2 regions of the Plantactinospora sp. WMMC1484 genome follow, and region 1 is predicted to be linked to the other one. Evidence: predicted binding sites of a transcription regulator. Region 1 holds the regulator's gene; the other holds the start of a gene.
The links. Region 1 encodes HrcA, which represses chaperone genes, less so after heat shock. Its sites were predicted from a motif close to GGTTNGCACNCTCNNNNNGAGNGTGCNAACC; they were not measured.

Region 1 (14,305 bases):
CCCGGTCGTCCCGGGTCAGCCGGAGCAGCTCCCCGACCTCCCGGCCGGAGACCGTACGCAGCACGTCCGGCCGGTCCGGCAGCGACTCGAAGACCGCCGGCGGCCGGCCGGCCGGGTCGGCCGCGCCCCGGGCCCGCAGGGTGCCGTCCCGCCACGAGAAGACGTACTCGTAGCCCTCGCCCCACCACCGCCCGAGCAGCCCTCGGTAGGGCTCTGGCGCCGGCTCGCCCGGCGTCCACGGCGTGATGTCGGCCGGATCGTCCCGGGCCGAGGCGGTGAGGAGCTGGTGCGCCAGCTCGTTCACCGCGGCACCCGTGCCGGAGGAGCCGAGCACGGCGCAGCCCATCGCGCCCGGGGCGCCGGGGCCGCCGCGCCGGCCGTAGACGCTGGCCAGGAAGCCGGGCATGGCACCGTCGTGCCCGACGTGCACCGTCCGTTCGGCGGCACCGGGCCGTTCGGCGGCACCGGAGCGGTCGACGGGAGCGGAACGGTCGACGGGAGCGGAGCGGTCGCGCTGGGGCAGCAGGATCAGGCCCAACCCGAAACCGGCGGCCCAGAGCGACTCGTCGGTCACCGTCACCGGCCAACGCATCTCGTCGAGGGTGGCCGGCCGGAGCACCGCGCCGGCCGGATCGATCGCGGCCGGGTCGACCAGGAACGCCGCCCAGCGGGCCATGTCGGCGGCGGTGCTCCAGAGCTGGGCGGCGGGCCCGACGGCGCCGAGGTCGGTCTCCGGCTCCGGCCGGGCGTGGTCGGAGTAGGCGTCGACCAGGAAGCCGGTCGCGGCGCCCGCCGGAGGGGCCGGACGGGTGTCGGCGAGCCCGAGCGGACCGAGTATCCGCTCGGCGACCACCTCCGCCCAGGTACCGCCGCGCAGCCGGGCGGCGGCCTGGCCGAGCAGCGCGACACCGAGGTTGGAGTAGTGGAACCGGCGGGCCGGCGGCAGCACCCGCTCGGCCCGGTCCAGGCCGGCGAGGAACTCGTCGAGTTCGGGGGTACGCAGGGTGTCCCAGATGTCGCCGTACGGCTCGCGCTGTATTCCGGAGGTGTGCGACAGCAGCCGGCGCACGGTCAGCTCTCCGTGTGCGGGCAGATCGAGGTGCGCCCCGACCGGGTCGTCCAGGTCGAGCAGGCCGTCGTCGCGGCACTGCAGGACGAGTACGGCGGTGAAGGTCTTGGTCACCGAGCCGATCCGGAACGCCGTGCCGGGGCCCAGCGGGGCGTCGTTGCCGGTCGTGCCGACCGTGCAGGTCCAGAGCGGCCGGTCGGCCCGGTGCAGCGCGGCCGAGACCGCCGGGATGCGCGACTCGGCCTGTGCCTGCCGGACCAACCGCTCGAACTGCCGGTGCACCTCGGTCACGGTCGGGCCAGCATCGGCCCCAGCGGCGCACCGCCGACCACGTGTGCGTGCACGTGGAAGACCTCCTGGCCGCCGTACGGGCCCGTGTTGAAGATCAATCGGAAGCCGTCGGCGAGCAACCCCTCGCTCTCGGCCACCACGGACGCCGTCTCCAGCACGTCGCCGGCGAGTCGGGAATCGGCCTGGGTCAGGGTCGCCACGTCGACATAGTGCTCCTTCGGGATCACCAGCACGTGCACCGGCGCCTTCGGGTCGATGTCCCGGAAGGCGAGGGTGGTGTCGGTTTCCCGGACGACGGTGGCCGGGATCTCGCCCGCGACGATCCGGCAGAACAAGCAGTCGTTCTCCATCATCGGCATCGTAGGGGCTACCGGTGCCGGATGCGTGCCCGGCATCATGACCGGGTGGCTGGACGAGCGGTGCTGGTGACGGGGGCGTCCCGGGGAATCGGGCGGGCGGTGGCGACGGCGTTCGCCGCTGGTGGCGATCGGGTGGCCGTGCACCACCGCGACTCGACACCGCTGGCCGAGCAGCTCGTCGCGGCCCTGCCCGGCGAGGGGCACGTGGTGGTCCGGGCCGACCTCGCCGACCCGGAGCAGGTGCGCGCGATGGTCGACGACGCCGCCACCCGGCTCGGCGGGCTCGACGTCCTGGTGAACAACGCCGGGGTCTTCGGAGCCGCCGACGCCGGGCACCCGATCTTCGACTCCTCATACGAGCAGTGGCAGCAGCAGTGGCGCCGCACCCTCGACGTCAATCTGCTCGGCGCGGCGAACACCATCTGGTGCGCGGCTCCGCACCTGCGGGAACGGGGTGGCCGGATCGTCAACGTCTCGTCCCGGGGCGCGTTCCGGGGCGAGCCGACCCAGCCGGCGTACGGCGCCAGCAAGGCCGGGCTGAACGCGCTCGGTCAGTCGCTCGCGGTGGCCCTGGCCCCGTACGGCATCGCGGTCGCCACGGTCGCGCCCGGCTTCGTCGAGACCGACATGACCAACGAGCACCTGAAGGCGCCCCGTGGCGACGAGATCCGGGCGCAGAGCCCGTTCCACCGGGTCGCCCGGCCGGAGGAGATCGCCGCCGCCGTGCACTGGCTCGCCTCGCCGGAGGCGGAGTGGGCCTCCGGCACCATCGTCGACCTCAACGGCGCCTCCTACCTGCGCACCTGACGCCGCCCAGCACCGCCTGGACGCCGCACCGGCGCCGGCCACCGGACGCTGTCACGGGCGGCCCACGTCTGCGGCTGGCAGGATGATCGATATTTGGCCGGCGGCGGAAGGGGCGACGATGACGGCGGACCGGCGGGACGAGGCGACGACCGGCGGGGACGAGACGGTGACCGGCAGGGACGAGACGGTGACCGGCAGGGACGAGACGGTGACCGGCAGGGACGAGACGGTGACCGGCAGGGACGAGACGGTGACCGGCAGGGACGAGGCGGTGATCGAGCGGGCGCTCAGTGCCCTGGACCTGGAGACCAAGGTGCGGCTCCTCTCCGGCCAGGACTTCTGGACGCTCCCCGCCGTGCCCGGGATCGGGCTCGACCCGCTGGTGATGTCGGACGGCCCGATCGGGGTACGCGGCGTCCGCTGGACCCCGGACGACCCGTCGATCGCCCTGCCCAGCCCCACCGCGCTCGCCGCCACCTGGGATCCCGAGCTGGCCCGGCAGGCCGGACGGCTGCTCGGCGCCGAGTGCCGCCGCAAGGGGGTGCACCTACTCCTCGCCCCCACCGTCAACCTGCAGCGCAGCCCGCTCGGCGGCCGGCACTTCGAGTGCTACTCGGAGGACCCGCTGCTCACCGCCGCGATCGGGATCGGCTACGTCACCGGCGTGCAGGAGACCGGCGTCGGCGCCACGGTGAAGCACTTCGTCGCCAACGACTCGGAGACCGAGCGGTTCACCGTCGACGTCCGGGTCTCCGAGCGGGCGCTCCGGGAGCTCTACCTCGCCCCGTTCGAGCGGATCGTCGCCGCCGGGGTGTGGGCGGTGATGGCGGCGTACAACGGGGTCAACGGCGCCACCATGACCGAGCACGCAGGTCTGCTCCGGGACCTGCTCAAGGAGGAGTGGGGCTTCGACGGGGCCGTCGTCTCCGACTGGACGGCGGCGCGCAGCACCGAGGCGTCCGCGAACGCCGGGCTCGATGTCGTGATGCCGGCCGCCGGCGATCCCTGGGGCGACGCACTGGTCGCCGCCGTCCGCGCCGGCACCGTCGCCGAGAGGGAGGTGGACGACAAGGTACGCCGGGTGCTCCGGCTCGCCGGCCGGCTCGGGCTGCTCGACGGCGTACCCCCGGCGGTGGACCCGGCCCGGCGACCGGTGGCGCCCGACGGCACCGCCCTGGCGCACGCGGTGGCGGTCCGCTCCTTCGTGCTGGCCCGCAACGACGGCGGGCTTCTGCCGCTCGACCCCGGCCGGCTCCGCCGGGTGGCGGTCCTCGGCGCACTCGCCGACGACGCCCGGATTCAGGGCGGCGGCAGCGCCCTGGTCTCGCCGCCGCACGCCATCTCCCCGCTCGCCGGACTGACCGCCGCGCTCCCCGAGGCCGAGTTCCGGTACGCGGTCGGCGCCGACCCCCGGCTCCGGTTGCCGGCCGCCGGCGGCGTGGCGTGGACGCCGATCACCGCGACCCTGCGCGACGCGGACGGCCGGGACCGCTACCGGGCCGAACTGGACCGGGCGACGGTGCGCTGGATGGGCGACCTGCCGGAGGGGCTTCCCCTGGCCGAGCTGGCCAGCGTCGAACTCGCCGCCACGCACACGCCGCTGGCCGGCGGCACCGCCCGGCTCGCGGTCGAGGGCTTCGGGCTCTTCACCCTCACGGTGGACGGCACGGAACTCTTCGACGGCCCGCTCTACGACCCGGCGGAGGAGCCCGGCACCGTCTTCCAGGCCGGCGTCGAGCGCCGGTTCGAGCTGCAGGTCCGGGCCGGCGAGCCGGTCGAGGTGCGGCTCACCCGCCGCCAGGTCGAGGGCGAGCACCCCGGCTTCGTGTCGTTCACCCTCGGGCACGCCGAGCCCGTCCCGGCCCCGCCGGGCGGGACCGGTGACCCGGCCGACGCCCTGCTCGACGAGGCGGTCCGGGTGGCCGCCGACGCCGACGTGGCGGTGGTGGTGGTCGGCACCACCGAGGAGGTCGAGTCGGAGGGCTTCGACCGGAGCACGCTGGCGCTGCCCGGCCGGCAGGACGAGCTGGTCCGCCGGGTCGCGGCGGCCAACCCCCGGACGGTGGTGGTGGTCAACTCCGGCTCGCCGGTGCTGATGCCCTGGGCCGACGAGGTGGCCGCGATCCTGCTCACCTGGTTTCCGGGCCAGGAGGCCGGGGTGGCGCTCGCCGACGTACTGCTCGGGCGGGCGGAGCCGGGCGGACGGCTGCCCACCACCTGGCCGCGCCGGGCCGAGGACTGCCCGGCGCTGGAGACGACCCCGGTGGCCGGGACGCTGGAGTACGCCGACGACGTCTTCGTCGGCTATCGCGGCTGGCGCGCCGAGCCGCTCTTCCCGTTCGGACACGGGCTCGGCTACACCGACTGGGCCTACGACTCGCTCACGGTCGAGGCGGGATCGGCGGGACCGCAGCGGCCGGACGGACCGGTCGCGGTGGTCACGCTCCGGAACACCGGCTCCCGGCCGGGCCGCGAGGTGGTGCAGGTGTACGTCGGCCCGGAGGCCGCCGAGCCGGACCGCCCGGTCCGCTGGCTCGCCGGCTTCGCCGCTGCCGAGGCCGCCCCCGGCGGGACCGTCACCGTCCGGGTGCCACTCCCCGCGCGGACATTCCAGGTCTGGGAACCGGACGGCTGGCGGCTCCGCCCCGCCCGCTACCGGATCGAGGCGGCACACAACGTCGCCGACATCCGCCTGAGCAGCACCACCGACATCTGACGGATGTTAGGAGGGGGCCCTTCTTCTACAGAAAACGATAAGAAGGGGCCCTTCCTTTCACCAGCGGCCGAGGCGGGTGGCGAGGACGGCGAGCGCGGCAACCCCGGCGGTGGAGGTACGCAGCACCTCGGGCCCGAGCCGGACCGGTACGGCACCGGCCGAGGTGAGGGCGGCCAGTTCGGCCGGGGAGATCCCACCCTCGGGGCCGATCACCAGCACGATGTCGCCGGTGCCGGGCAGCTCGGCGGTGCTGAGCCGGGCCTCCGCCTCCTCGTGCAGCAGGAAGCCGGCGGCGGCTCCGGTGATCCGGCGGGCGACGGTCCGGGTCGGCTCGGCGGGTGCCTGTGGCGTGCCGGAGACCGCCGGCAGCCAGGGCCGGCGCGCCTGTTTGGCCGCCTCGCGGGCGGTGGCGACCCAGCGCTCACGGGCCCGGGTGCCCCGGTCGCCGCGCCACTGCACCACCGAGCGCTCCGCCGCCCAGGGCACGATCTCGTCCACCCCGACCTCGGTCATCGCCTGCACCGCCAGCTCGGCCCGGTCGCCCTTGGCGATGCCCTGCACGACGACGAGACGCGGGTCGGGCGGGTCGGCGTACCGGCGGGTGGTGACGGAGGCGGTCAGGGTGCCCCGGCCGACGGCGGTGACCACGGCGGCGACGGTGCCGCCACGTCCGTCGGCGAGCAGCAGCTCCTCGCCGGTACGCAGCCGCTGCACCGTCGCGGCGTGGTGCCCCTCCGGGCCGTCGAGGGTGACGAGGTCGCCCGGCGGCAGCGACTCGACCAGGAACAGCGGTGCGCTCACGGCGAGGAGGTTAGCGGGTCGACCGGCCGGCGCGGCCGCCCGACCGGCCGGCGGGTCGTCCCGGCCGGCCGGGACGGCGGGTCAGCCGTGGCCGTTGAAGGCGTCGCGCATCCGGGAGAAGAAGCCGCCCTGCTTGGTCAGCTCGGCGACCTCCTCGCCCCGGGTCTTGGCGAACTCGCGCAGCATCCGCTCCTGCTCGGCGTCGAGCTTCGTCGGGGTGCGCACGTCGAGGTGCACGTAGAGGTCGCCCCGGCCGGTGCCACGCAGGTGCGGCACGCCCCGGGCCCGCAACCGCAGCGTCGAGCCCGGCTGGGTGCCCGGCTTGACGTCGACCGGCTCCTCGCTGTCCAGCGTCTTGATCGTCAGCCGGGTGCCGAGTGCGGCGGCGGTCATCGGCACCGTGACGCGGCAGTGCAGGTCGTCGCCCTTGCGGGAGTAGACGTCGTGCGGGCGCTCGTGGATCTCGACGTAGAGGTCGCCGGCCGTACCGCCACCGGGGCCGACCTCGCCCTGCTGGGCCAGGCGGATCCGCATGCCGTCCTCGACCCCGGCCGGGATCTTGACGGTCAGCGAGCGGCGGGTACGCACCCGGCCGTCCCCGGCACAGGTCGGGCAGGGGTGCGGGATGACGGTGCCGTAGCCCTGGCAGACGGTGCACGGCCGGGACGAGACGACCTGGCCGAGGAAGGTGCGCTGCACCGACTGCACCTCGCCGCGCCCGCCGCACGCCTCGCAGGTGGCGAGGTGGGTGCCGGGGGCGGTGCCGGCGCCGGAGCAGGTGGTGCAGAGCACGGCGGTGTCCACCGCGATCGGCGCCTCCACCCCGAACGCCGTCTCCGGCAGGTCGAGTTCGAGCCGAAGGATCGCGTCCGCGCCCGGCCTGGTCCGCGGGCGCGGCCCGCGGGAGCCGCCGGCGGCGCCGAAGAACGCGTCCATGATGTCCTGGAAGCCGACGAAGGGGCCACCGGCGCCACCCGGGCCGGCACCTGGCCCGGCACCGGGGGCCAGCGGGTCGCCGCCGAGGTCGACGATCTGCCGCTTCTGGTCGTCCGAAAGGACTTCGTACGCGGCGTTGATGTCCTTGAACTTCTCGTGTGCCTCCGGATCCGGATTCACGTCCGGGTGGTACCGCCGCGCCAGCTTGCGGTAGGCGCGCTTGATGTCGTCGTCGGAGGCGTCCCGGCTGATGCCGAGAATCCCGTAGTAGTCCTTGGCCACTGCGTTCCGTGTCCTCATGTCTGTCTCGCGTTACCGTCCGCCGGTCGTCGTCAGGTGAGTGCGGTGGTCTCGTCAGGTGAGCTTGGTGGTCACTGCGCCAGCACGTCGCCGACGTAGCGTGCCACGGCCCGCACCGTGGCGATGGTGCCCGGATAGTCCATCCGGGTGGGCCCCAACACGCCGAGCCCGCCGACGATGGTCGTACCCGGACCGTATCCGGTGCTGACCACCGAGGTGGCCCGAAGGTTGTCGATCTCGTTCTCGTCGCCGATCCGGACCTGGAGCGTGTTCGGCTCCACCTCGCCGATCAGCTTGAGCAGGATGACCTCCTCCTCGAGCGCCTCGAGGATCGGCCGCAGCGAACCCTGGAAGTCGAGCAGGCCACCCCGGGTGAGGTTGGCGGTGCCGGCCAGCGCGATCCGCTCCTCGTGCCGCTCGACCAGCGTCTCCAGCAGGACGGTGGCGAGCGTGGTCATCGCCGGGCAGAGCCCGGGGACCGCCTCGTCGACCAGGGCCTGGACCAGGGGCGGGGTCTCGGCGAGCTTCCGGCCGCCGAGCCGCTCGTTGATCAGCCGGCGCAGCTCGGTGACGTCGTCGGCGCTGATCGGCGTGGGCAGCTCGACCAGCCGCTGCTCCACCCGGCCGGTGTCGGCGATCATGACGAGCATCAGCCGGGTGGTGGAGATCGGCACCAGTTCCAGGTGCCGGACGGAGGAGCGGGCCAGGCTCGGGTACTGCACGACGGCGACCTGCCGGGTGAGCTGGGCGAGCAGCCGGACCGTACGGTGCACCACGTCGTCGAGGTCCACCGCACCGACCAGGAAACGCTCGATCGCCCGCCGCTCGGCCGGGGTCAGCGGCTTGACCCGGGAGAGCCGGTCCACGAAGAGGCGGTAACCACGGTCGGTGGGGACCCGGCCGGCACTGGTGTGCGGCTGCCGGATGTAGCCCTCCTCCTCCAGCACGGCCATGTCGTTGCGGACGGTGGCCGGCGAGACGCCGAGCTGGTGCCGCTCGACGAGGGCCTTGCTGCCGACCGGTTCCTGGGTGGCGACGTAGTCCTCCACGATCGCGCGCAGCACGTCGAGCTTGCGGTCGTCGAGACCCATCCTCACCTCCCTGCGACGTCCCGGCCCCGGCTGGGCGAAACGACCGGGGCGACCACGACGGTCGGGCCACGGAATCCCCTGGCACTCGACTGTAGCGAGTGCCAGTCTACGACCAAGACGTACCCGACGCGATGATCGTTTGGATGGGCTATCCGAACCCGGACAACAGGCTTGCCAGCACACCCTACCCCGGTCGACCTAGCAGGTACGGTCGGCTATTGTCCAGACTCGATCCGAGGGGTGGGTGGCGCCGCTTGTCCCCGCCCCCTACCGTGACCGCATGACTGAACCACCTCGCCCTCCTGGTGAGTACGGCGGCCAGCCCCACGACCCCACCGCCCCGATGTCTCCGGGCTCGTACTCGACGCCCGGCGAGGGATACCCGCCGCCGCCCTCGGCACCCCAGTACGGCGCATCCGACACTCCCCCGCCGACCTCCGGCGGCGGCACATACCCGACCTCCGGCGGCGGCTACCAGCAGCCCGGCGGCTACCCGCCGCCCGGCGGCTATCCCCCGCCCGGTGGCGGCTATCCGCCCCCCGGTGGCCAGCCCCCGGGCGGCGGCTACCCCGGTGCCGGCTACCCACCGCCCGGCAACCCGTACGGCGGCCAGGCCCCGGCCGGCTACGCCAACGACGACGAGAAGACCTGGGCCCTGATCGCCCACTTCGGCGGCATCGTGGTCGGCTTCCTCGCCGGTCTGGTCGCGCTGCTGGCCAAGGGCAACGAGTCACCGACCGTCCGCGCCCACGCGGTCGAGGCGCTCAACTTCCAGATCACCTGGGGCATCATCTCGATCGTCTCGTTGATCATCGGCATGTGCACGATCGTGCTGCTCTTCCTGCCGTTCATCGCCTGGGTGGTGGTGCTGGTCTTCTCGATCATCGCCGGCATGAAGGCGAACGAGGGTGTGCTGTACCGCTATCCGATGACCATCCGCATGGTCAAGTGAAGGAGGGGGCCCTTCTTATCGTTTTCTGTATAAGAAGGGCCCCCTCCTAACAAGTCAGGGCAGCACAAGTCAGGGCAGCAGCTCCCGGGCCACCGCGTCGGCGAGCAGCCGGCCCCGGAGGGTGAGCACGGCCCGCCCCGTCGCGTACGCGGACCCGTCCAGCAGGCCCGCCTCGTGGGACCGGGCCGCACCTGCCCGCCCCTGGTCGTCGAGGGTGGCCAGCGGCAGTCCGGTGGCGAGCCGGATCCGCAGCAGCACGTCCTCCACCCGCCGCTCCTGCGCCGACAGCACCTCCCGGGCCTGTCCCGGCGAGGAACCCGCGCCGAGCCGGGCGGCGTAGCTCGCCGGATGCTTCACGTTCCACCAGCGGACCCCGCCGACGTGGCTGTGCGCGCCCGGTCCGAGACCCCACCAGTCGCCGCCGGTCCAGTAGAGCAGGTTGTGCCGGCAGGCGGCGTCCGGCGTCCGGGCCCAGTTCGACACCTCGTACCAGGAGAAGCCGGCCGCGTGCAGCGCCGCCTCCGCGGCCAGGTAGCGGTCCGCCGCGACGTCGTCGTCCGGGTACGGCAGCTCGCCGCGCCGCATCCGGGCGGCCAACCGGGTGCCGTCCTCGACGATCAGGGCGTACGCGCTGACGTGGTCCACGCCCGCCGCCAGCACCGCCGCCAGCGACGCCGCGAAGTCCTCGGCACGCTCCCCCGGTGTCCCGTAGATCAGGTCCAGGTTGACGTGCGCGAACCCGGCGTCCCGGGCCTCCCGGGCGGCCTCGGTCGCCCGGCCGGCGGTGTGCCGGCGGTCGAGGATCGCCAGCACCGCCGGGGTGGCCGACTGCATGCCCAGGGAGATCCGGGTGTAGCCGGCGGCCCGAAGCTCCTTGAGCGAGGCCGGGGTCACGGACTCCGGGTTCGCCTCCGTGGTGACCTCGGCGTCGGTGGCCAGCCCCCAGGTCCGGTCGATGCCGTCCAGGATCCGGGCGAGGTCGTCCGGGGGGAGCAGGGTCGGCGTACCGCCGCCGACGAAGACCGTGTCGACCCGGGGCGGCGGCCGGTCCGCCAGCACCCGGCCCGCGAGGGAGAGCTCGGCGAGGACCTGGTCGGCGTAGCCGTCCCGGCCCGCCGCGCCGCCGAGTTCGCTCGCGGTGTAGGTGTTGAAGTCGCAGTAGCCGCAGCGGCTGGCGCAGAAGGGCACGTGGACGTAGACACCGAAGCCGCGGTCGCCGACCGTGGCCAGGGCGGCGTCGGGCAGCGTCCCGTCGACGGGTACGGGCTCACCCGCTGGGAGCAGACCAGGCATGCGACTAGTGTGCCGCCATGACCTCACCACCGGATCCGCTCGTCCGGGTCTCCACCACGCATGGCGTGACGACTCTCACCCTGGACAGCCCGCACAACCGCAACGCGCTCTCCAGCGTGCTGCTCGGCCAACTGCTCGACGCGCTGGGCGCGGCGGCGGCCGACGACGACGTCCGGGTGGTGGTGCTCTCGCACACCGGCCCGGTCTTCAGCTCCGGCGCCGACCTGAAGGAGACGGCGGCGGCGTACCGCGAGGGCACGGTGCCGGTGGCGATGCTGGGTGACGTACTCGCGGCGATCTGGGAGTGCCCGAAGCCGGTGGTGGCCCGGGTCGGCGGGCCGGTCCGGGCCGGCGGCCTCGGCCTGGTGGCGGCGGCCGACATCGCGATCTGCGCCCAGGAGGCGACCTTTGCCTTCACCGAGGTACGGCTCGGGGTGATCCCGGCGGTGATCTCGGCGACAGTGCTGCCCCGGCTGCAACCCCGGGCCGCCGCCGAGCTCTACCTGACCGGGGACACCTTCGACGGGCGCCGGGCGGCCGAGATCGGGCTGGTCACCACGGTCACCACGGCGGAGGCGCTGGACGAGACGGTCGCCTCCTACTGCCTGGCCCTGGTCCGGGGTGCGCCCGGTGCGCTGGCCGGCGCCAAGGAGTTGCTCCGGGCGGCGGGCGGGCGGCGGTACGACGCCTCGGCGGAGAGCTTCCGGGCCGACCTGGCACGGCTGCGCGACCTGTCGGTCCGGTACTTCCACTCCGAGGAGGGCCGGGAAGGAGTCACCGCGTTCGGCGAGAAACGGGCCGCTCGCTGGGTACCCCCGGGAAGCTGACCGCCGTACCGGCCGGTCGGCGTTGGCAACCGCTCCGGAACTTTGGGTCGCCGAAGTAGGCTGTGTCCGACTATCGAGCAGGGGGTGGCGGGTGCAGACTCGGGGCATGGTTGCGGCGGGCCTGGCGCTTGCGGCGGTCGCCGGCTTCGGCCTCTACCTGGGCGCCCGCGAGGTCGGGCCCAGCCTGCCGATACCGAGCGCGGCGCCCGGCTGCGTGGTCGAGGCAGACGGGCGGGTCAAGCTGAACGCCGAGCAGATGGCGAACGCGGCCACCATCGCCGCCGTCGGCGTCCGGCGGAACATGCCGGAGCGGGCCGTGGTGGTGGCCCTGGCAACCGCGTTCCAGGAGTCCCGGCTGCGCAACCTGGCCGGCGGCGACCGGGACTCGATCGGGCTGTTCCAGCAGCGCCCGAGCCAGGGGTGGGGCACGCCGGAGCAGATCCGGGATCCACGCTACGCCGCGACCAGGTTCTACAACGCGCTGAAGAGGGTCCGCGGCTGGGAACAGATGGAGGTCACGGTCGCGGCGCAGAAGGTGCAGCGGTCGGCCTTCCCGCGCGCCTACCAGCAGTGGGCGGACGAGTCGGAGGTGCTGACCCGGGCCCTGCTGGGCAACGCCACCGGCGCGGTGGCCTGCACGGTGGGCCGGCAGCCGGCGATGCGCGGCGACGCGGCCACCGCCGCGCTCACCGCCGGGCTGGAGCTGGACTGGGGCCGGCTGGAGACGTCGGCTCCGATCGAGTCGACCGGGCTGGCGGTGCCGACGACCGATCCGCGGGTGGGCTGGCGCTACGCCCACTGGCTGGTGTCGCACGCCGATGATCACGGGGTGAAGGCGGTGCGCTTCGGCGACCTGCAGTGGACGGCGGACGGCGGGGCCTGGTCACAGGTCGAGGACGTGACGCCGACGCCGCACCAGGTGGTCGCCGAGGTCTTCGCGGACTGAGCCGAGGTCTTCGCGGACCGAGCCGAGGGCGACCGGACCGATCCGGAGGTCGCCCGGACCGATCCTGCGTCGATTCGGTTGCACGCCTGCAGTTTCGATAACCCGCAGTGATTGCACAAACGGGCAAAGTCGGATCTACTCCCCAGTTTGCCGACCAGACGGTCACGCCGGGTGATGCGTCGACTTCCGTGCGTACCCCTGGACGATCTACGTCGATACGCCGGCCGAGCGTCCGGATGCGGGTCTTGCGGAGAGGGTTACGATCGGCAGCCTGTGTGTCCAGAAAGAGTTTCACCCTATGGGGAGGGGAAGCGGTGTTCGACTACGGCGGCTTGACCGGATACGAGCCGATCAGTGACACGGACCGCAAGGAGTTCCACGAGCAGGGCTTCCTGTTGCTCCGCAACGTCCTGACCGAGGATCACCGTGCGGCCCTGGAAGCGGCGGTCGACCGGGTCTACGCCGAGGAGAAGGCGGCCGGCAACACCACCAAGGACGGCACCCTGCACCTGCTGGGCTTCCTGGAGCGGGACGAACTCTTCGGCGATCTGCTCACCCACCCGATCGCGTTCCCCTACATGTGGGGCCTCGCCGGGTGGAACATCTACACCCACCACAACCACCTGGACGTCACGCCACCGGCTCTGGAGCCGGAGAAGCCCTACTGGGGCTGGCACCAGGACGGCTACCGGCAGAACTCGGACCCGGAGACGATGGATCCGAACGTGCCCCGGCCGATGTTCTCGCTCAAGGTCGCCTACGTGCTCTCCGACCTGTCGGAGAAGGGGCGGGGAGCGACAAAGGTCATCCCGGGCAGCCACCTGTGGAACTCGCTGCCGCGCCCGGCCGACCTGACGGTGCACAACCCCGACCCGGAGGGCACCGTCGAGATCACCGCCAACCCCGGCGACGCCTTCATCTTCGACCGGCGCCAGTGGCACTCCCGGTCCACCAACCTCTCCACCGTCACCCGAAAGATGCTCTTCGTCGGCTACACCTACCGGTGGATCCGGCCGCTCGACGAGCTGCACCCGGACAAGGACGGCACCTGGTACCAGAACCGGACCCCGGTACAGCGCCAGCTGCTCGGCGAGGGTACGCACACCGCCAACTACTGGGGCATCAACTGGAACGGGTACGTCGACGACGAGATCCCGTTGCGCAAGGAGCTGAAGGAACGCGGCCTGCTCGACCGCAGCATCCCCTGGCTCCGCTGACCCGCCGGATCGGCCGGTCCCGCCCTCGAGAGCTGCGGGACCGGCCGATCGCAACCCCTCCGGCTCGCGCCGACAGCTCCGCTCCGGTTCGGAAAGGCCCCGCACCGGCGATCGGACAAGGTACGCCGGAAGGGCCGGCCGGTATCCCTTCCGTCCCGGGCACGGGACCATTGCCCGCCGGGTGAAGCGTATAACCCTGGGTAATCTCCTGGCTCGTATCGGCGATCGATCCGGCCTCGCGGAAGTGCCGGCGCGCAGGCCGGATTATTCTCGGAGGGCGATACCGCCGGATAGCCGAGGCAGCGGCCAGCCGCCGGTTCTTGTGGCACCATAATGGGCCCGCTAACGCGACTGGACAACCACGTTATTCACGTTCGGCCCGACACCTGGCCCGCCGTTCGGGCCTGCCGCCGCCCGGTGCTCCTAGGCCAGTCGACCGGACATCCGGTAGACGTCCACGAGCAGCGCCCAGAAGTCGTTGTTCACCGGCTGGCCCTCTTCGTTGGTCAGCCGGTGCGCCGGACATTTCATGGTCGGACTCGACAACTCGACCCCGTGCGGCGCGACGCTGCCGAACCGGATTCTCTGCTGCCCCGCTGGCCCGACGGCCCGGAACTTGTCAAAGCCGATCCGGAACGCTCCACGTACGATGTCCGCGACCGTGAACCTGGGGTGCTGGATCTCCGTCGCGTCCCCCGTC
Region 2 (14,305 bases), 660 kb from region 1:
CTGCAGCCCCTGGAGGGTGGCGTCCTGGCCGGTCACCGGGACCTTGCCGTTCAGCTTGTTCTTCTTGAGGATGGAGATCACCGCGTTGCCCAGCCCGTCGTTGGCGGCGAGTACCCCGTCGATCTTGCCGTTCTGCTGGGTCATCATCTGCTCGAAGATGGTGCCGGCCTGGGTGTTGTCCCAGCCGGGCACCCACTGGTCCGGGCCCTTGACGTACTCGCCGGAGTCGTACTTCGGCTTGAGCACGCTGTCGTAGCCGTTCTTGAAGAGCGTGGCGTTGTTGTCGGTCTCCGAGCCGTTCAGCTCGGCGACGACCGGTTTCTGGGCGCCCTTGTCGGTCAGGCACTTGACCAGGCCCTCGCCCTGGAGCCTGCCGACGGCCTCGTTGTCGAAGCTGACGTAGTACTCCGCCGAGCCGCCCAGGGTCAGCCGGTCGTAGTCGATGGTGAGTACGCCCTGGGTCTTGGCCTTGTCCAGGACCGCCTTGCCGGTGCCGGAGTCCAGGTTGACGATCATGAGGACGGTGACGCCCTGGGTCATCATCTGGTCGGCGATGGTCTGGAACTGGGCCTTGTCGTTCTGGGCGTTCTGAATGATCGAGTCGACGCCTGCGGCCTGGAACGCCGCCTCCAGGTACTTGCGGTCCGCGGTTTCCCAGCGGTCCGACGAGGCGCTGTCCGGAAGGATGACGCCGATCTTGGGCTTGGCCTCGGTGCCACCTTCGCCGCCGGACTCTTCGCCGCAGGCGGCGAGGCCGCTGGTGGCCAGCAGGCCCACGGCAGCGATGGTGAGGATCCCTCTGCGCATTGCACGGGTCCTTTCGGGGTGGGTGTGGTGTCTCGGTCACAGCGGTGGTACGCCCGAGCGGGTCGCCGCGTTGCCCGCTGGCCTCCCCCCGTTGGGCTGCCTCGGAGCGCCTCCGTCCGGTCGCGACTCTGGCGGGGTGCGGGTGGGCTGTGGCGACCGGCCCGCCTCACTTTTGTTGTGTCCGGCAACGTATTTCGCGGGAAGTCGCCGGGGCAAGGTCGTAAGGGCCCCGAGTTTGTTGCAGGGGATAACAATTCGGCAACGTGACCGACATCCCCGGATTGGCCAGCGGTGATACGCCGGAAATGATCGATGGTGATGCAACTGCCCGGTGCGCCCGGCACGTCCGGCGGAGCCGGGCGCCTCAGGACGTCGCGACCGGTGCGGTGACAGCGCCGGTGAGTCGGATCAGGTCCGCCGGCGCGAGTTCGAGCTGCAACCCCCGCCGCCCGGCCGAGACGTAGACCGTGGGAAAGCGTTCGGCGGAGGCGTCGACGACGGTACGCAGCGCCTTCCGCTGCCCCAGCGGGCTGATCCCGCCCCGGACGTAGCCGGTGGTCCGCTCCGCCAGGGTCCGGTCGGCAAGCGTGGCCCGCTTGCCGCCCACCGCCGTGGCCAGCGTCTTCAGGTCCAGCTCGCCGGTGACCGGGACCACCGCCACGGTCAGCACCCCGTCGACGCTGGCGACCAGCGACTTGAAGACCCGTTCCGGCGGCACCCCGAGCGCCGCCGCCACCTCGGCGCCGTAGTTCGGGGTGTCCGGCGCCACGTCGTACGGGTGCAGGGTGTGCGGGATCCGCTGCCGCGTCAGCAGCGCGGTCGCCGGTGTCCCCCTGCCCGCCACAACCGGCACCCTATCGCCGGCCGACTGCCTGGACGGTGTTGGGAGGGGGCCCTTCTACGACAGAAAACGATAAGAAGGGGCCCTTCCTTACAGGCCGTCCCGCGGCGGGTGGCAGAGCAGCGCCGTGGGTGCGCCGGCGACCCGGGTGAGCACCAGGCTGATCGGCTCGGTCCCGGTGAGCCGCAGGTCGCGGCGGAGCCGCTCCGGTTCCAGTGCCGAACCGCGCTTGAGGATCTCGGCGCGGCCGACGCCGAGCTCCCGGAGTCGGGCCCGCAGCCGCTTGAGTGAGAAGGGGAGCGACTCGACGACCTCCAGGCACCGGGCGTACGGGGTGGGGGCGGCGGCGTCGGCGTACACGTACGCGATCTCCGGGTCGGCGAGCGTGCCGTCGACGGTGTCGGCGAACTCGGCGACCAGGTGGGCGCGGACCACGGCCGGGTCCGGGTCGTAGAGGTAGCGCCGGACGGGGCCGATCGGGGCCTGCCGGGTCCCGTCGCCGGTCAGTTCGTGCACCGCCGGATCAGTCGGCCCGTGCCGGGTCGGCCCGCCCGGCTCACCGGGCCGGGCGCCGGTTCGGACGTCGGCGCCGTGGGCTGCCGACCCGGTCAGCAGGGTCGCCCGGCGGGGGGTGCCGGCCAGTGGGGCGCTCCAGACGGTCGCCTCGACCAGGTCGCCTCCGACGCTGACCCACTCGCCCTCGGCGCCCGGCGGCAGCAGGGCGTGGTCGATGCCGGGTGCGACCTTGAAGACCGTCCGGGGGATCCGGCCGGCGAGGTCGAGCAGGAAGTCCCAGGAGGGGGAGTAGGCGGCCGGGTCGAAAACCCGCCGGCCGGTGCCGGGGCGGCGCCGGGCCGGATCGCAGAAGACCGCGTCGACCGGCCGCCCGTCGACGGCGGTGACGTCGAACCGGGCCGCGTCGCCGAGTTCGACCGTGAACCGGTCCGCCACCCCGGCCGCCCCGGCGTTCGCGGCGGCCATCGCCGCGGTGAGCGGGTCGGTCTCCACGCCGTACACCCGGATGCCGGCCCGGGCGGCGGCGATCGCGTCCGCGCCGAGACCGCAGCCGAGGTCGACCAGGGTGCGTACCCCGGCGGCGCGCAGCCGGGCGGCCCGGCGGGCCGCCACGCCGGGGCGGGTCGCCTGCTCCAGACCGGCCCGGGTGAAGAACATCCGGGCGGCGTCCGGGCCGAACTTGGCCGCCGCCCGCCGCCGCAGCTCGGCCTGGGTCAGCGCGGCGGCGGCGAGCCCACCGGATATCCCGGCCGAGCGCAGCGTGGCCGCCGCGACCAGCGGGTCGCCGCCGGCCAGGTCGGCGGCGGTGGCCAGCGCGGTTCCCCCTTCCGGGGTACGCAGTGCGGCCAGCTGGTCAAGGTCCACCGCAGCATTGTGCCGGCCGGAGTCCCCGGCGGGCGTGTCGGGTTGGCACTCTCCTTGACGGAGTGCTAGCCGCAGGCATAACCTGCGGTTAGCACTCTCAAACCGAGGGTGCCAACTTCCGGGCGTTGTCCGGAAGTTGAACGCCAGGCGGACCGGCACCCGCGACGACGGCCCCGCCAGGTGGCATGTGGCAGATTGACGCCGGTCGGCGCGCCGACCGGCACAGAAACCAGTACCCCAGGAGGGTATGCCCGTGACTACCGCGACCAAGGTTGCGATCAAGCCGCTCGAGGACCGGATCCTGGTCCAGGCGAACGAGGCTGAGACGACCACGGCGTCGGGCATCGTGATTCCCGACACCGCCAAGGAGAAGCCGCAGGAGGGCACCGTCCTCGCTGTCGGCCCCGGCCGTTTCGACGACGACGGCAACCGGATCCCGGTTGACGTCAAGGTCGGCGACACGGTCATCTACTCGAAGTACGGCGGCACCGAGGTCAAGTACGCCGGCGAGGAGTACCTGGTGCTCTCCGCCCGCGACGTCCTCGCCGTCATCGAGAAGTGATCTGACCGATCCAGTGACGCTGCCCCGGACCGGCCCTGCCGGGCCGGGGCAGCGCTGCGTGAAGGGACCCTGTTAACACAATGGCGAAGATTCTGAGCTTCTCGGATGACGCCCGGCACCTGCTGGAGCACGGTGTCAACACGCTCGCGGACACGGTCAAGGTCACTCTCGGCCCGCGCGGGCGCAACGTCGTCCTGGACAAGAAGTTCGGTGCCCCGACGATCACCAACGACGGTGTGACCATCGCCAAGGAGATCGAGCTCACCAACCCGTACGAGAACCTCGGCGCGCAGCTGGTCAAGGAGGTGGCGACCAAGACCAACGACATCGCTGGCGACGGGACCACCACCGCGACCGTGCTGGCCCAGGCGATGGTCCGGGAGGGCCTGCGCAACGTCGCGGCGGGCGCCGGTCCGGCCGGGCTGAAGCGGGGCATCGACGCGGCGGCCGAGAAGGTCTCCGCGGCGCTGCTGGAGAAGGCCGTCGAGGTGGGCAGCCGGGAGTCGGTCGCGCACGTGGCGACGATCTCGGCGCAGGACGCCACCATCGGCGACCTGATCGCCGAGGCGATGGAGAAGGTCGGCCGGGACGGCGTGATCACGGTCGAGGAGGGTTCGACCCTCGCCACCGAGCTGGAGGTCACCGAGGGTCTCCAGTTCGACAAGGGCTTCATCTCGCCGAACTTTGTCACCGACACCGAGTCGCAGGAGTCGGTGCTCGACGACCCGTACATCCTGATCACCACGCAGAAGATCTCGTCGATCGAGGAGCTGCTGCCGCTGCTGGAGAAGGTCCTCCAGAGCGCCAAGCCGCTGCTGATCATCGCCGAGGACGTGGAGGGGCAGGCGCTCTCCACCCTGGTGGTCAACGCGATCCGCAAGACCATCAAGGTCTGCGCGGTCAAGGCGCCCGGCTTCGGCGACCGCCGCAAGGCGATGCTGCAGGACATGGCGATCCTGACCGGCGGCGAGGTGGTCGCCCCCGAGCTGGGCTACAAGCTCGACTCGGTCGGCGTGGAGGTGCTCGGCACCGCCCGGCGGGTGGTGGTCGACAAGGACAACACCACCGTCATCGACGGCCGGGGCCGGGACACCGAGGTCGCCGACCGGATCACCCAGATCCGCAAGGAGATCGAGGCATCTGACTCCGACTGGGACCGGGAGAAGCTCCAGGAGCGGCTGGCGAAGCTCTCCGGCGGCATCGCGGTGATCAAGGCCGGTGCGGCGACCGAGGTCGAGATGAAGGAGCGTAAGCACCGCATCGAGGACGCCATCGCCGCGACCAAGGCCGCGGTGGAGGAGGGCACCGTACCGGGTGGCGGCGCCGCCCTGGTGCAGATCGTCTCGGTACTCGACGACGACCTGGGCCTGACCGGTGACGAGAAGGTGGGCGTCTCGATCGTCCGCAAGGCGCTGGTCGAGCCGCTGCGGTGGATCGCCCAGAACGCCGGGCACGACGGCTACGTTGTCGTGCAGAAGGTCGCCGACAGCGGTTGGGGCACGGGGCTGGACGCCGCCACCGGCGAGTACAAGGACCTGGCCAAGGCCGGCATCATCGACCCGGTGAAGGTGACCCGCAACGCGGTCTCCAACGCGGCCTCGATCGCCGGGCTGCTGTTGACCACCGAGAGCCTGGTCGTGGAGAAGCCGGAGAAGGCCGAGCCGGCCGCTGCCGGGGGCCACGGCCACGGGCACGGCCACGGCCACCAGCACGGTCCGGGCTTCTGACCGGTCCGGCGACCGGTCCGGCCTACTGACCGGTCAGGACCGGATCGACGCCGATCCTCGCCGGCCCGGCCGACCCGTGTGGTCGGCCGGGCCGGCGGAGTCCGGGTGCCGGCCCGGAAGAACCGGCGCCGGTATTACGAACTCCTGACGCGACTTTCCGCGCCGAGCCCGGCCGGTAACACTGGTCGGATGGACGCGAGCCCGCAGCAGATCCGAGCGGAGCCGGCCACGGTCCCGGTCCGGCGGCCCGTTCCGGCACGCCGCTTCGGCGCGCTGGCCGGGGTGGCCGCCGCCGCGGTCGCCGTCGGCGCGGCCGAGGCCGTGGCGGTGCTCACCGGGCCGCGCTCCGCGCCGCTGGTCGCGGTCGGCGGCGTCGTGGTGGACCTGGCGCCCGCACCGCTCAAGCAGTTCGCCGTCGACGTCTTCTACGTCTACGACAAGATCGCCCTCCTGGTTGGCACCGCGCTGCTGCTGGCCGGCTTCGCCGCCCTGGTCGGGCTGGTCGCGCTCCGCTCGCTGCTCCTCGGGTACGCCGGGATCGCCCTCTTCGGCGCGGTCGGGGTGGTGGCGGCGCTGACCCGGCCCGGGGCCGGCCCGCTCGCCGCGCTGCCGTCGCTGGTCGGGGCCGGACTGGCGGCCGGGGTGCTCTGGCTCTTCGTGGCCGGCCCGCTCGGCCGGGCGCTGGCCGTGCCGGCGGCTCCGGGTGACGTTGCCGCCCACCCGGGTGACGTTGCCGCATACCCGGACGCGTACGCCCGGCGGCGGTTCCTCACCGGCGTCGGGCTGACCCTCGGTGGTGCGGCGGTCGGCGGCCTCGGCGGGCGCTGGCTCTCCACCCGCCGGGGTGTCTCGGCCGCCCGCTCGGCGGTCCGGCTGCCCGCCCCGGCCAGCGCGGCGGCACCGGTGCCGGCCGGGGTCGACCCGGTGGTGCCGGGCCTGTCGCCGTACGTGACGCCGAACCGGGACTTCTACCGGATCGACACCGCGCTGGTGGTGCCGCAGGTGGATCCGGAGGCATGGCGGTTGCGGATCACCGGCCGGATACGCAACCCGATGACCCTGAGCTACGCCGACCTGCTCGCCCGGCCGATGATCGAACGGCACATCACCCTGGCCTGCGTCTCGAACGAGGTCGGCGGCGACCTGATCGGCAACGCCCGCTGGCTCGGCGTGCCGCTGGGCCCGCTGCTCGCCGAGGCCGGGCCGCTGGACGGGGCGGACCAGGTGGTGGGTCGCTCCGCCGACGGCTGGACCTGCGGCAGCCCGACGGCGCTGCTCACCGACGGGCGGGACGCGATGCTGGCCGTCGGGATGAACGGCGAGCCGCTGCCGGTCGAGCACGGCTTTCCGGTCCGGGTCGTGGTGCCCGGCCTCTACGGCTACGTCTCGGCCTGCAAGTGGCTCGTCGAACTGGAGCTGACCAGCTTTACCGACTTCGACGCGTACTGGGTGCGCCGGGGCTGGTCGGCACGGGGACCGATCAAGACACACTCGCGGATCGACACCCCGCGGGCGGGCCGGAGGCTGGCGGCCGGCGAGGTCGTCGTCGCCGGGGTGGCCTGGGCGCAGCACGTGGGGATCCGTCAGGTCGAGGTACGCGTCGACGACGGCGACTGGCAGCCGGCGACGCTGGCCGCGTCGGTCTCGACCGACACCTGGGTGCAGTGGTCCTGGCGGTGGCCCGCCACCCCGGGCGAGCACAGCCTGCAGGTGCGGGCGACGGACGCCAGCGGGGCGGTGCAGATCGGCCAGCCGCGCCCGGTCGCTCCCGACGGCGCCACCGGCTGGCACGCGGTCCAGGTCACCGTCTCCTGAGGAGCGGGACGCCGGTCTCGCTCCACCATTCGCCGCCCCGGATCGTCGTCACCCGCCGGACTCCTGCCGTCCATGTCGGAGACACCTCGCGTACACCATCGAAGGCGTTCACGGTGCCTACATTGTCTGCTGCGGGTCACCTCGACTTCCACTCGCCTGCCGTGTCGGTGGTGACCGTCGCGGGACGCCACGGGGGTGTGCGGTGCAGGACGGCCATTTCGTGATGAGCACGCAGGACAGGCCGCCAGCGGAGCGGCTCGACTACTGGCGCGAGATGTTGTCGCGGTCACTGGGGCGGGTGCAGGTCTGGGCCGAGCGCCCGGCCGACTTCGCCGCGTCGGTACGGACGGTCTGCCTCGGCGCCGTCGATCTCTCCGTCTACGAGCTCTCGTCGTTGCGGGTGGCGCGTACCCGGAAGATGATCCGATCCTCGGACGCCGAGATCTACAAGGTCAATATGGCCCTGCACGGCAGTGGTTTCATCGAGCAGAACCGCAACACCTGCGTGCCGGGCCCCGGCCACCTCAGCTTCCTCGACACATCGAGTCCGCACGACATCGGTTATGCGGAGGGTCCGCAGGGTCAGGGCGGCATGGCCGTGGCCGTGCGGATCCCTCACGCGCTCCTACCGATTCCTGTCGACCAGGCGAGACGGCTGTACGCGACGTCCCTGGATCCGGAGCGTGACAGCCTCGGTGCCGTGCTCGCCAACCATCTCACCAGCCTCGCCCGGCATGCGGATCGGCTCGCGCCCGCCGATGCCGTGCGGCTCGGGGCCGTCACGCTCGACCTCGTCGCGGCCGTGCTCGCCCGCCGGCTCGATCTGGAGGCGACGCTCCCGTACGAGAGCCGGCAGCAGGCGATCTACCGCCAGATGCTGAGCTTCGTCGAGTCCCAACTGGCCGATCCGGAGCTGTCACCCGCAGTGATCGCCACTGCCCATCACGTCTCGCTGCGCAGCCTGCACCGCCTCTTCGAGGCCGACGGACGGACCGTCGCCGGGTGGATCCGCCACCGCAGGCTCGACCGCTGCCGACGCGATCTCGCCGACCCCGAGCTTGCCGGTCAACCTATCCGTGCCATCGCCGCTCGATGGGGGTTTCCGCGCGGCGGCCACTTCACCCGCCTCTTCACCTCGGTCGTCGGGATGAGTCCGCTGGCCTACCGCCGCCTCCATCAGCACATGCGACCGGCGGTTCCGGCACGACAGCGGGCCGAGGGCGGTGGACCCGGGCGTCGGGAACCCTGAGCGAGGCCCGCCGGCGGTGGGGACGACCCGGCGGCGACGGCTGGCACGGATGACCAACCATCCGGCACGGAATGGCATCGGTGTGCGCCACCGCCCAGGCCATGCTTCTCCGGAATCACGACAGCCAGTGCCGCCCCGGAGCCCCGGGGCGCAGCGCCGCGACCAGGGGCCGTACTCGCGGGGAGCTTCATCCGACTCGTGCGCGCAGCATCCGGAGACAGAGATCTCCGAACACAAAATGAGGGTGAGGGAGTGCGATGCGTTCATTGAAAGTCGATCCTGCATCGGCGGGGCTGCCGAGACTGACAGTATTACGCGGGTTGGTCGCAGCCGCTTCGGTGATGCTGCCCGTCGGAGTGGCCCTGGTGCCGGCCGCACCTGCCGCCGCCAATCCGAATCCGGCCAGGATCACGGACGCGTCCTGGTGGCTCATGCAGGAGTTGCTGAAGCTGGATCCCGGCACGCAGAACGGCGGAATCTACGCCAACAAGCCCGGCTACCACAACACTCGCGCGGCGAACAGTTCCAACGACTATTCGGTCCGGGACGCCGAAGACAAGGGAGGGCCGTCCGACAAGGCCGCAGCCTACGACTGGACCTTTCCTGAGGCCCAGGGCGGTGCTGCCGGGCAGTTGGCGATTGATGTCGAGGGTTCCGCTGACAGCGATCACTCCTCACATTCCGACGGAATCGGCACTCCGGGCAGCCAGGCTCTCGCCGCCGACTACAGCAACATCGCCCGGTTCTCCAGTCGGCTCCTGGCCTCCGGCAGGGATTCCAACGATCCTCGGCTGGACGGCTGGCGGGAGTTCTACGGGCAGGCTGACAGCGACACCGCGGTAGAGGGCTGGGACTTCCGGTACGACCGTGCGGTCTCGTCGGACCAGTCGCACCTCTGGCACATTCACCTCAGCGAGGACCGCGACAAGGTGACGAGCTTGGAGAACAAGCGGGCCCTGCTGAGCGTTCTTCGGGGCGAAACCGTGGCGGAGTGGCTCAATCAGGGCGGCGGCAGAACCGCGGGAATCGACTACGACGGCGATCGTCGCAGCGACCTGGCTCTGTATCGGCGGGATGCGCAGGCGGGTTCGTCGTGGTGGGTGAAGAGTGCGACGGGTGCGCAGTTGTTCGCGGATCACAAGTATGGCGGTGCGGCGGACATTCCGGTGCCGGGTGATTACGACGGTGACGGGCGTGCGGATTTCGCGTTGTTCCGGCGTGACTGTGTGAATGGTTCGTCGTGGTGGGTGAAGACCGCGTCGGGGACCCAGTTGTTCGCCGGTCACAAGTACGGCGGTTGTGCGGACATCCCGGTCGCGGGTGACTACGACGGTGACGGCCGTGCGGATCTGGCTCTGTATCGGCGGGATGCGCAGGCGGGTTCGTCGTGGTGGGTGAAGAGTGCGACGGGTGCGCAGTTGTTCGCCGATCACAGGTATGGCGGTGCGGCGGACATTCCGGTTTCGGGTGACTACACCGGTGACGGGCGTGCGGATTTCGCGTTGTTCCGGCGTGACTGTGCGGATGGTTCGTCGTGGTGGGTGAAGAACTCGGCGACGGGTGCGCAGCTCTTCGCCGACCACCGGTACGGCGGTTGTGCGGACATCCCGGTCGCGGGTGACTACGACGGTGACGGCCGTGCGGATCTGGCTCTGTATCGGCGGGATGCGCAGGCGGGTTCGTCGTGGTGGGTGAAGAGTGCGACGGGTGCGCAGTTGTTCGCCGATCACAGGTATGGCGGTGCGGCGGACATTCCGGTTTCGGGTGACTACACCGGTGACGGGCGTGCGGATTTCGCGTTGTTCCGGCGTGACTGTGCGGATGGTTCGTCGTGGTGGGTGAAGAACTCGGCGACGGGTGCGCAGCTCTTCGCCGACCACCGGTACGGCGGCTGCGCCGACATCCCCGCCGCCAGCAACCCCGCCACCACCTGATTCCGCCGGGCCACCCGTCCATCGGGTGGCCCGGCCCCTCTCTGCTCGGCCGAGTCTTCCCCTCCGTCCGACAAGGAGCCCTGCATGAAACTCGCCCGTTACGCCCTGCTCACGGCGCTGGCAACCCTCACCACCCTCGTGGTCCAGCCGCCCGCGGCGCGGGCGGCGGTCATCCCGGATTGCACCTCCGCGGCGCCGACCAGTGCGGACGCGGAGTTCGCCGCGCGGGTCAAACCGACCTTGACCCGCACCATGTCCCACAGCTTCAACGCCAGCCGGGCAGCCTGCGTCCGGATCATCGTGCTGACGATCAAGAATCGGGGACTTCCGTCGCACGCCGCCACCCTCGCCATCACCACCGCCATTGTGGAGAGTGGCATCCAGAACCTGAATCACGGCGACCGGGACAGCCTCGGCCTCTACCAGCAGCGCCCGAGTCAGGGTTGGGGCACGGAGAGTCAGATCCTCGACCCGGTGTACTCCACGAACGCGTTCCTCAACGCGATGCTGCGCAAGTTTCCGAACAACAGTTGGCTCACCAGGCCGGTGGGCGAGGTGTGCCAGGCCGTGCAGGTCTCCGCATTTCCCGAGCGCTACGGTGAGCAGGCCGGCGACGGGGCGAAGATCGCCGCTGCCGCGTGGGGTGGGCAGGCCGGCGTGGCGGTGGACTACGACGCCGATCGTCGCGCCGATCTGGCGTTGTATCGGCGTAACGGTCAGACGGGTTCGTCGTGGTGGGTGAAGACGGTGTCGGGTTCGCAGCTGTTGGCTGATCATCGTTATGGCGGTGCGTCGGACATTCCGGTGCCGGGTGACTACGACGGTGACGGGCGTACGGATCTGGCGTTGTATCGGCGTGACTGTGTCAACGGTTCGTCGTGGTGGGTGAAGACCGCGTCGGGCACGCAGGTGTTGGCTGATCACCGGTACGGCGGTTGCGAGGACATTCCCGCGCCGGGTGACTACGACGGTGACGGGCGTACGGATCTGGCGTTGTTCCGGCGTGACTGTGTCAACGGTTCGTCGTGGTGGGTGAAGACCGCGTCGGGCACGCAGGTGTTGGCTGATCACCGGTACGGCGGTTGCGAGGACATTCCCGCGCCGGGTGACTACGACGGCGACGGGCGTACGGATCTTGCGTTGTATCGGCGTAACGGTCAGACGGGTTCGTCGTGGTGGGTGAAGACGGTGTCGGGCACGCAGCTGTTGGCTGATCACCGTTATGGTGGCGCGTCGGATATCCCCGCGCCGGGTGACTACGACGGTGACGGGCGTACGGATCTGGCGTTGTTCCGGCGTGACTGTGTCAACGGTTCGTCGTGGTGGGTGAAGACCGCGTCGGGCACGCAGGTGTTGGCCGATCACCGGTACGGCGGTTGCGAGGACATTCCCGCGCCGGGTGACTACACCGGGGACGGGCGTACGGATCTTGCGTTGTTCCGGCGTGACTGCGCGGACGGTTCGTCGTGGTGGGTGAAGAACTCGGCGACGGGCGCGCAGGTGCTCGCCGACCACCGGTACGGCGGCTGCGCCGACATCCCCGCCGCCAGCAACCCCGCCACCACCTGATCCTGGAGAGAGCCGGCCGGTGCCAGCCCTCGTTCGGAGGTGGCACCGGCCGGCACGTCGCGGTGTTCGGCCCGCGTGGTCAGGCGGAGCGCTGCGCCGGTACCGCCGACCGGAACGGCCGGCCGAGGCGGGCCTCCAGTCGGGCGACGTCCACCCGGCTCTGCCGCCGGTCGGCGAGATCCTCCCAGCCGACGGCGAGCAGCCGGAGCCGTTCGGACTCGCTGAAGCCGCCCCACACCCCGTACGGCTCGCGGACGGCCAGCGCGTGCGCGGCGCATTCGGCGCGGACGGGGCAGCTCACGCAGACCGCCTTGGCGTTGGCCTCCCGACGGTTGCGGGACGAACCCCGCTCGCCCTCGGGATGAAAGAACTGGGCGCTGTCCCGGCCCCGGCATGCGCCAAGCCGCTGCCACTCCCACAGGTCGACGATCGGTCCAGGCAGCCTGCGTACGTTCGACATCAGCACCCTCCCTCCGCGCGGCACCGCGATGACTGCTCCGTCGGAATACGGGGCGGCGGGCCGCGCAGGCGCACCGATCCGACCAACGGCTCCGGTACCCAGGGCGCCGACGGCTCACACGTACTTGATCGCGTGTGATCGCGAACTTCTTCCGGGCGAGCCCTCCGGTGAGGCGAATCGTCCAAAAAGTTTGTGGTTCATCCGTGGAAACTCATCATGATCATTCGACGGCGTGGTCTCCTCGTTGCGGAGAGGAGTAGCACCGTGCGCACCGTTCTTGTCTGCGTCCGGACCCCGCTCGCGGCCCAGAACGTCGCGGCGGCGGCAGCCCGGCTGGGGTTGGCCGCCGCGGTCCGCACCGCCGTATCCGATCCGGAAGCCATGCTCCGGCTCGCCGAGCGACCGGCGGACGTGGTACTCGCCGACACCGCGCTCACCCGCCCGGACAGCGTGGGCTTCACCCGGCGGGTACTGGCCCGCTCGCCCGGAGCGGCGATCCTGCTGCTCGGTGCCGAGGATCCGGGGGTGGCGGCGGCCACCATCGCCGCCGGTGCCAGAGGGCTGATCCAGGGCGGCGACCACGACCTGGTCACCGTGGTGGCAAAGGCGCTCCTGCTGCTCGGCGGCCGGTCCGGCCGGGGCGGTGGGTCGCTGCCCGGCGGCGCGATGGCCGCCGGAGGGCAGACGGCCGTCCCGAACGCCACCGGCCGCTCCGGGGAGCCCGGCGACCCGAGCGGTCAGCCGGGGGCCGGTCAGCGGCTGGGTAGTGCCGTCCGGGCGCCCACCGGACCGGGCCGGGAGGGCCCGACCGGGAACGGCGCGGGCGAGGACCCGACCGGGAACGGCACGGGCGAGGGCCGACGTCCGGCGAACGGATCGGCCGGGGCGCGCCGGCCTGACGACCCGCAGGCGCGGGCCGGCACCGGCGAGGCGACCGGCGGAGACCAGACCGTCGGGCCGGCGGTGGTGCCGGCCCAGCGCGGGGACGATCCGAACGCCCCGGCCGACCCGGCGGCGGCCGGTGCCGCCGCGAAGGGAACCGGACCGGGATACCCGCCGGGCACGACCGCCCGGGACGACCAGGGCGGGACCGACCCCTCGGGACCACGCGGTGCCGAACCGGGCAGCGCAGCGCCGGGTGGACCGGGACAGCCGGGGCCGGCCCGCCGGCCGGTGCTGACCGAGCGCGAGATGCAGGTGCTGGTCGGAATGGCGGACGGCAAGAGCAACGCGGAAATCGGCCGGGAGCTCTTCGTCTCCGAGGACACCGTGAAGACCCACGCCCGGCGGTTGTTCCGCAAGCTCGGCGCCCGGGACCGGGCGCACGCCGTGGCCGCGGGCTTCCGGGCCGGCCTGGTGGCCTGAACACTGCTCTGGCCTCGGCGCCGGGCCCGCGCGGGCCCGGCGCGCCTCCCGACGTCGCGCGGGCTCAGTCCGGGGTCTCCGCCTCGCCCTCGTTCTCGTCGGCGGTCTCGGTCAGCGTGTCGTGCACACCGTCGGCGTAGCCGCGCGCGTATTCCCAGGTGACGTAGTGGTCCGGGTCGGGATCGTAGGCGGGCTCGTGCACCCGGGGCCGGCCGGAGCTGAGCAGGTGCCGAAGGTTGCCCCGGAGCAGGTCCCAGTCGAAGTAGTGCGGCTCGCGGCAGTCCTCACACTCGATCACGAGACCACGCACCCCCACCGGACCCAGCAGCGCCTGGTAGATCTCCAGGTCGGCCAGGTCTTCCAGCACGTCCTGCCGCTCGACCTCGCTGAGCGGGTCGAGGTCGGTCTCCTCGCCCGGCTCGTCCAGTCCGGCGGAGGGATCGGCGGGGTCACCGTTGAACGGGTCGATCGGCTCCTCGTGCACCCCTCCACCGTAGTCCCAACACCGCCCGGCGTGGTCGCCCGTTGTGTGCCCGTACCCGCCGCTGTACCCGCGCCTGCGACGCCGGGCCCGCCGGATGGGTACGATGAACCAT

Region 2: the regulator HrcA is predicted to act here: its motif matches at 3,115-3,145, upstream of groES (co-chaperone GroES).

The regions. Positions count from the first base shown of each region.
Region 1 is NZ_CP186055.1:2,907,150-2,921,454, reverse strand. Features, by position in the region: gene ACN28C_RS12955 (serine hydrolase domain-containing protein) at 1-1,360, opposite strand, end outside; gene ACN28C_RS12950 (histidine triad nucleotide-binding protein) at 1,357-1,713, opposite strand; gene ACN28C_RS12945 (SDR family NAD(P)-dependent oxidoreductase) at 1,765-2,526, shown strand; gene ACN28C_RS12940 (glycoside hydrolase family 3 C-terminal domain-containing protein) at 2,645-5,242, shown strand; gene ACN28C_RS12935 (16S rRNA (uracil(1498)-N(3))-methyltransferase) at 5,300-6,043, opposite strand; gene dnaJ (molecular chaperone DnaJ) at 6,125-7,261, opposite strand; gene hrcA (heat-inducible transcriptional repressor HrcA) at 7,351-8,370, opposite strand; gene ACN28C_RS12920 (DUF4870 domain-containing protein) at 8,651-9,322, shown strand; gene hemW (radical SAM family heme chaperone HemW) at 9,392-10,615, opposite strand; gene ACN28C_RS12910 (enoyl-CoA hydratase-related protein) at 10,633-11,442, shown strand; gene ACN28C_RS12905 (hypothetical protein) at 11,549-12,388, shown strand; gene ACN28C_RS12900 (phytanoyl-CoA dioxygenase family protein) at 12,703-13,605, shown strand; gene ACN28C_RS12895 (hypothetical protein) at 14,029-14,305, opposite strand, start outside.
Region 2 is NZ_CP186055.1:2,242,484-2,256,788, forward strand. Features, by position in the region: gene ACN28C_RS09930 (sugar ABC transporter substrate-binding protein) at 1-807, opposite strand, end outside; gene ybaK (Cys-tRNA(Pro) deacylase) at 1,172-1,651, opposite strand; gene ACN28C_RS09940 (THUMP-like domain-containing protein) at 1,739-3,028, opposite strand; gene groES (co-chaperone GroES) at 3,276-3,590, shown strand; gene groL (chaperonin GroEL) at 3,671-5,317, shown strand; gene ACN28C_RS09955 (molybdopterin-dependent oxidoreductase) at 5,507-7,132, shown strand; gene ACN28C_RS09960 (helix-turn-helix domain-containing protein) at 7,356-8,381, shown strand; partial or broken gene ACN28C_RS09965 (hypothetical protein) at 9,110-9,376, shown strand; gene ACN28C_RS09970 (FG-GAP repeat domain-containing protein) at 9,548-10,315, shown strand; gene ACN28C_RS09975 (hypothetical protein) at 10,414-10,614, opposite strand; gene ACN28C_RS09980 (FG-GAP repeat domain-containing protein) at 10,616-11,884, shown strand; gene ACN28C_RS09985 (WhiB family transcriptional regulator) at 11,964-12,344, opposite strand; partial or broken gene ACN28C_RS09990 (helix-turn-helix transcriptional regulator) at 12,609-13,172, shown strand; gene ACN28C_RS09995 (response regulator transcription factor) at 13,518-13,709, shown strand; gene ACN28C_RS10000 (DUF5319 domain-containing protein) at 13,774-14,193, opposite strand.